Regions from separate parts of the Lysinibacillus sp. FSL M8-0355 genome, predicted to be linked through region 1. Evidence: a T-box and tRNA genes for the amino acid it is inferred to sense, from the RefSeq annotation. Region 1 holds a T-box; the other holds one or more tRNA genes.
The links. The T-box of region 1 lies ahead of MKY46_RS16165 (valine--tRNA ligase). A T-box ahead of a tRNA ligase gene usually reads a tRNA of that ligase, here a tRNA-Val.

Region 1 (3,487 bases):
TTTTGCTCATCGGTGTATTCACTTCCGCACGAATATTACGTACTGAACGTATAATATCCATTAGGAGCTTCATATTATCTGCTTCATCAGCAAAATGAAGATCCGCACGTACTGTTGGCCATGCAGCCACTGTAATCGATTCACCTTCATGTGGTAAGTGCTGCCAAATTTCTTCTGTAATGAATGGCATAAATGGATGTAATAAACGCATTGTTTGATCCAGTACGTAAGCTAAAATAGAACGAGTAGTCTTTTTAGCTACTTCATCCTCACCATAAAGTGGTAATTTCGCCATTTCAATATACCAAGAACAGAAATCATCCCAAATGAAATTGTATAATTCACGACCAACTTCTCCAAATTCATAACGTTCTGCAAGAGAAGTTACACGTTCAATCGTTTCATTTAAGCGTGTTAAGATCCATTTGTCAGCAACGGATTTTTCACCTGTTAAGTCGATTTCATCATAGGTCATACCGTCCATATTCATAAGTGCGAAACGTGATGCATTCCAAATCTTATTGGCAAAATTCCATACTGCCTCTACTTTTTCAGTTGTATAGCGTAAATCTTGACCAGGTGATGAACCAGTCGCTAGGAAATAGCGTAAAGAGTCTGCACCGTATTGCTCAATAACATCCATTGGATCTACACCATTACCAAGTGACTTACTCATTTTACGACCTTCGCCATCACGTACTAAACCGTGAATTAACACATCTTTGAATGGGCGTTGACCTGTAAATTCAAGGCCTTGGAAAATCATGCGAGATACCCAGAAGAAAATAATATCATATCCCGTTACTAATGTGCTGGTTGGGTAATAACGTTTATATTCTTCATTTGCCTCATCTGGCCAGCCCATTGTAGAAAACGGCCAGAGCGCAGAAGAGAACCAAGTATCGAGTACATCTTCATCTTGCGTCCAATTTTCGGAATCAGTTGGGGCTTCTTTTCCTACGTAAACTTCGCCTGTTTCATTATGATACCAAGCTGGGATTTGATGGCCCCACCATAATTGACGAGAAATACACCAATCACGGATATTCTCCATCCAACGAGAATATGTGTTTTCAAAACGAGCTGGGACAAAGTTTACTTTCCCTTCTTCATCTTTTTGAAGCTCGAGGGAAGTGTCAGCAAGTGGTTGCATTTTAACGAACCATTGTGCTGAAAGGTATGGCTCAACAACAGCACCAGAACGTTCAGAGTGACCTACTGAATGCATATGCTCTTCAATACGAATCAGCACGCCTGCTTCTTGTAAATCAGCAACAATTTGCTTACGGCATTCAAAACGATCCATCCCTTTATATTTGCCAGCAAGATCATTCATTGTACCGTCTTCATTCATCACAAGAATGCGCTCTAGGTTGTGACGATTTCCAACTTCAAAGTCGTTCGGATCATGGGCTGGTGTCATTTTTACAACTCCAGTACCAAATTCCTTATCAACATAGTCATCAGCTACAATCGGAATTTCACGACCTACAATCGGTAAAATAACTGTTTTACCAATTAAATGCTGATAGCGCTCATCGTTCGGGTGAACAGCTACCCCAGAGTCACCGAGCATTGTTTCAGGACGTGTTGTAGCAACTTCTACATATCCTGAGCCATCCGCTAAAGGATATTTCATATGATAGAATGCACCTTGCACATCCTGATAAATTACCTCAATATCAGATAATGCTGTTTTCGCTGCTGGATCCCAGTTGATAATACGTTCGCCACGGTAAATTAAACCTTTTTCATATAACTCAACAAAAACTGTTTTAACTGCATCTGAAAGACCTTTATCTAGTGTGAAACGTTCACGTGTGTAGTCTAAACCAAGGCCAAGCTTTGCCCATTGATCACGAATATGTCCAGCATATTCTTCTTTCCATTCCCATGTTTTTTCAAGGAATTTTTCACGGCCTAAATCATAACGTGTTATATTATCCTCACGCAGTTTTGCTTCTACTTTTGCTTGTGTTGCGATCCCTGCATGGTCCATACCTGGTAACCAAAGGGCATCATAGCCTTGCATGCGTTTCATACGAGTAAGGATATCTTGTAATGTTGTATCCCAAGCATGCCCAAGATGTAATTTACCTGTTACGTTCGGTGGTGGAATAACGATGGAATAAGGCTTTTTCCCACTTTCAGGCTGTGCCTCGAAAAATTTCCCTTGTAACCACCATTCATAGCGACCGGCTTCAATGGACTGTGGGTCATATTTAGTTGGCATTGAAATGTTTTCTGTCATCTTGACTCCTCCTATTGTTTGAAGACTATTGGTAAAGAAATGCTGTTCATTTTTTTACCCAATAAAAAAACTCCTCTCGTCTAAAAGGACGAAGGAGTTTTAATTCGCGGTACCACCTTTAATTCCAGCAGCGGTTAAGATCAATGCTAAATGACACATTTTCTCAGCCTTCCCTACTGGCTCTTAATTCGGTAACGGTGTTTAACCGGCTTTAACTACTGTTAGTTCACTAAAGCTGCTCAAGGGCTACCTTCAATTAAGTACAAATAGAAACTTCTCAGCTACCGTTTCCTCTCTGAAAATGTAGACATAATTTACTCTTCCCTATCATAGCATCTGTATTTGATTTTCCTTATTGTACCGCAGAATCGTGTCATTTTTCAAGTGATTTAGTCATCTTTTAGTAAGAGTAAAGTAAATAGAAAAGGAAGTGACAATTCAATGCGTCGACGCAAGTATAACCCTTGGCTTTTACCTCCTTGGCTACGACAAGTTCGTTTTTATTGTAGAACCATTATTGTGCCAATTTGTGCTTTTCAGTTTATCCGTGTCATTATTGTGCCAACATCAGGCGATTTAGTCTTCTTATTGCTCCTACTACTTCTCTGCTATTTACTTTTGAAAGACATCATTTGAAACACGGACTTTAAGCGGTGTATACTCTTCTGTTAGGTCCCAAATCATGGAAGGCACTTCATGCCAAGTGCTGGATTCACGTACAACAATATGGCTTGAGGATTCTCTCATTACTATCTTTTGGTCAACTGTTGTAGAGGTCTCTTGGCGTGAAGCTGCTGCTACTGCGGTAGGTTGTTTCACTTGAACACTTTCCTCGATCACAGCCATTTTTTCTTCTTGATCGAAAGCATGAGCCATTAGGTGTGGATTGTCTAAAGTATCATTTTCAACAACGGGTTCATATTCGTTAAAAATACTTGTAACTGTCCACTCAAGCTGACACATCTGATTCGACAGACTAGGGCGAATATCTTTGACCATTAAATCTTTGACATCCGATTCTTTTGGTAAATCCACATGTAAAGGGACAGCATACTCAAAATAACCAGTATCTCCTTGGACATCAAGGGCATCAATTGTAATTAAATTATCATCACCTGTAAATGCTTGCATATCTTGAAAATCAAAACGAACATGTGCCGTAATATGGTAGATGCCCATTAATCGAAGTGAATCCTCTAACTGCATGGCTTGCCACTGTGGTTTAATTTGTACAGC
Region 2 (3,487 bases), 720 kb from region 1:
GCCGATAGGCGTAGGCGATGGACAACAGGTTGATATTCCTGTACCACCTCCTCACCGTTTGAGAAATGGGGGGACGCAGTAGGATAGGGTAAGCGCGCTGTTGGTTATGCGCGTCCAAGCAGTAAGGCGTGTGTGTAGGCAAATCCGCACACTGTAACGTTGAGCTGTGATGGCGAGTCCGTATGGACGAAGTTCCTGATTTCACACTGCCAAGAAAAGCCTCTATCGAGGTGAGAGGTGCCCGTACCGCAAACCGACACAGGTAGTCGAGGAGAGAATCCTAAGGTGTGCGAGAGAACTCTCGTTAAGGAACTCGGCAAAATGACCCCGTAACTTCGGGAGAAGGGGTGCTCTTGAGCGTGCAAGCGCATGAGAGCCGCAGTGAATAGGCCCAGGCGACTGTTTAGCAAAAACACAGGTCTCTGCAAAACCGTAAGGTGACGTATAGGGGCTGACGCCTGCCCGGTGCTGGAAGGTTAAGAGGAGTGGTTAGCGCAAGCGAAGCTGCGAATTGAAGCCCCAGTAAACGGCGGCCGTAACTATAACGGTCCTAAGGTAGCGAAATTCCTTGTCGGGTAAGTTCCGACCCGCACGAAAGGCGTAACGATCTGGGCACTGTCTCAACGAGAGACTCGGTGAAATTATAGTACCTGTGAAGATGCAGGTTACCCGCGACAGGACGGAAAGACCCCGTGGAGCTTTACTGTAGCCTGATATTGAATTTTGGTACAACTTGTACAGGATAGGTAGGAGCCAGAGATCTCGGAGCGCCAGCTTCGAAGGAGGCGTCGGTGGGATACTACCCTGGTTGTATTGAAATTCTAACCCATGCCCCTTAGCGGGGCAGGAGACAGTGTCAGGCGGACAGTTTGACTGGGGCGGTCGCCTCCTAAAAGGTAACGGAGGCGCCCAAAGGTTCCCTCAGAATGGTTGGAAATCATTCGTAGAGTGTAAAGGCACAAGGGAGCTTGACTGCGAGACCTACAAGTCGAGCAGGGTCGAAAGACGGGCTTAGTGATCCGGTGGTTCCGCATGGAAGGGCCATCGCTCAACGGATAAAAGCTACCCCGGGGATAACAGGCTTATCTCCCCCAAGAGTCCACATCGACGGGGAGGTTTGGCACCTCGATGTCGGCTCATCGCATCCTGGGGCTGTAGTCGGTCCCAAGGGTTGGGCTGTTCGCCCATTAAAGCGGTACGCGAGCTGGGTTCAGAACGTCGTGAGACAGTTCGGTCCCTATCCGTCGTGGGCGTAGGAAATTTGAGAGGAGCTGTCCTTAGTACGAGAGGACCGGGATGGACACACCGCTGGTGTACCAGTTGTCTTGCCAAAGGCATCGCTGGGTAGCTATGTGTGGACGGGATAAGTGCTGAAAGCATCTAAGCATGAAGCCCCCCTCAAGATGAGATTTCCCATTACGCAAGTAAGTAAGATCCCTCAAAGACGATGAGGTAGATAGGTTCGAGGTGGAAGTGTGGTGACACATGGAGCTGACGAATACTAATCGATCGAGGACTTAACCAAAAATGTTTGAAACATTCAATGCACGATTATCCAGTTTTGAAAGAATAAAAAATATTATAATATACTTGTAATTTTGATAAAATATGTTATAATAAGTATTGTCTTTCAAATAGTCTAGTGATGATGGCAAAGAGGTCACACCCGTTCCCATACCGAACACGGAAGTTAAGCTCTTTAGCGCCGATGGTAGTTGGGGGCTTCCCCCTGTGAGAGTAGGACGTCGCTAGGCTATATACTAAAATCATTCCGAAGTAGCTCAGTTGGTAGTAGCACCTGACTGTTAATCAGGTTGTCGCAGGTTCGAGTCCTGCCTTCGGAGCCATTCTTGGAGAGTTGTCCGAGTGGCCGAAGGAGCACGATTGGAAATCGTGTAGGCGGTTAACACTGTCTCAAGGGTTCAAATCCCTTACTCTCCGCCAGCACTTTGATTTATTCCAAAAGTTGGCCCCTTGGTCAAGTGGTTAAGACACCGCCCTTTCACGGCGGTAACACGGGTTCGAATCCCGTAGGGGTCACCATTTAAATACCCAGATGGAGGATTAGCTCAGCTGGGAGAGCATCTGCCTTACAAGCAGAGGGTCGGCGGTTCGAGCCCGTCATCCTCCACCATTATTTTTACAATAGTATATGATTATCGCGGGGTGGAGCAGTGGTAGCTCGTCGGGCTCATAACCCGAAGGTCGTTGGTTCAAATCCGGCCCCCGCAACCAAATGGTCCCGTGGTGTAGCGGTTAACATGCCTGCCTGTCACGCAGGAGATCGCCGGTTCGATCCCGGTCGGGACCGCCATTTATTTTAATAACAAGGGTCAGTAGCTCAGTTGGTAGAGCATTAGATTGAAGCTCTAAGTGTCGGCGGTTCGATTCCGTCCTGACCCATCATGTTTTTTTGCCGGTGTAGCTCAGTTGGTAGAGCAACTGACTTGTAATCAGTAGGTCGTGGGTTCGACTCCTATCGCCGGCACCATGTATTCCCGGAGGGGTAGCGAAGTGGCTAAACGCGGCGGACTGTAAATCCGCTCCTTAGGGTTCGGCGGTTCGAATCCGTCCCCCTCCACCAGTTTTATTATTATAGGGGCATAGTTCAACGGTAGAATAGAGGTCTCCAAAACCTTTGGTGTGGGTTCGATTCCTACTGCCCCTGCCAATTAATTTTATGGCGATTGTGGCGAAGTGGTTAACGCACCGGATTGTGGTTCCGGCATTCGTGGGTTCGATTCCCATCAGTCGCCCCATTTAAAGTAAAATTAATAAAAATCAAATCATAATATAATGGCGATTGTGGCGAAGTGGTTAACGCACCGGATTGTGGTTCCGGCACTCGTGGGTTCGATTCCCATCAGTCGCCCCATTTATATAATTATCTTTTGGGGTATAGCCAAGCGGTAAGGCAACGGATTTTGATTCCGTCATGCCCTGGTTCGAATCCAGGTACCCCAGCCATTTTGCGGAAGTAGTTCAGTGGTAGAACACCACCTTGCCAAGGTGGGGGTCGCGAGTTCGAACCTCGTCTTCCGCTCCAACTTCGATGGCGGCATAGCCAAGTGGTAAGGCACAGGTCTGCAACACCTTTATCACCGGTTCAAATCCGGTTGCCGCCTCCATATTTTAACTCTAATCGGTGTATCCGATTTTTTTTATCTCCATTATGCCGGTGTGGCGGAATTGGCAGACGCGCACGACTCAAAATCGTGTTCCTTTGGAGTGTCGGTTCGACCCCGACCACCGGTATCAATTACAATGAAGAATCCTTGATATATCAGGGATTCTTTTTTTGTTGTAGAAAATTATAGAAAGTATATAAGCAGAGAAAAAAAGAGGTAGACTGAATGGATCTTATTGTTGCTAACACAGCAGCTATATTTAGTGCTGTATTAGCAATCTAAAGTTATTCAAATGTAATCACATTGATCGCCCTAATTATAACTTATAGATATATGTGTAAATTCCTCTCTCTATGCAT

Region 2: it has a tRNA-Val gene. The T-box ahead of MKY46_RS16165 (valine--tRNA ligase) is inferred to sense a tRNA for this amino acid. The anticodon was not compared.

Annotation. Positions count from the first base shown of each region.
Region 1 is NZ_JBBPAI010000001.1:3,333,056-3,336,542, forward strand. Features, by position in the region: gene MKY46_RS16165 (valine--tRNA ligase) at 1-2,251, opposite strand, end outside; T-box leader at 2,333-2,591, opposite strand; gene MKY46_RS16170 (hypothetical protein) at 2,864-3,487, opposite strand, start outside.
Region 2 is NZ_JBBPAI010000001.1:4,052,548-4,056,034, reverse strand. Features, by position in the region: rRNA gene MKY46_RS19860 (23S ribosomal RNA) at 1-1,525, shown strand, start outside; rRNA gene rrf (5S ribosomal RNA) at 1,639-1,754, shown strand; tRNA gene MKY46_RS19850 (tRNA-Asn) at 1,771-1,847, shown strand; tRNA gene MKY46_RS19845 (tRNA-Ser) at 1,853-1,944, shown strand; tRNA gene MKY46_RS19840 (tRNA-Glu) at 1,969-2,043, shown strand; tRNA gene MKY46_RS19835 (tRNA-Val) at 2,059-2,134, shown strand; tRNA gene MKY46_RS19830 (tRNA-Met) at 2,161-2,235, shown strand; tRNA gene MKY46_RS19825 (tRNA-Asp) at 2,239-2,314, shown strand; tRNA gene MKY46_RS19820 (tRNA-Phe) at 2,331-2,403, shown strand; tRNA gene MKY46_RS19815 (tRNA-Thr) at 2,416-2,491, shown strand; tRNA gene MKY46_RS19810 (tRNA-Tyr) at 2,501-2,584, shown strand; tRNA gene MKY46_RS19805 (tRNA-Trp) at 2,598-2,671, shown strand; tRNA gene MKY46_RS19800 (tRNA-His) at 2,684-2,759, shown strand; tRNA gene MKY46_RS19795 (tRNA-His) at 2,800-2,875, shown strand; tRNA gene MKY46_RS19790 (tRNA-Gln) at 2,893-2,967, shown strand; tRNA gene MKY46_RS19785 (tRNA-Gly) at 2,972-3,046, shown strand; tRNA gene MKY46_RS19780 (tRNA-Cys) at 3,055-3,128, shown strand; tRNA gene MKY46_RS19775 (tRNA-Leu) at 3,175-3,255, shown strand.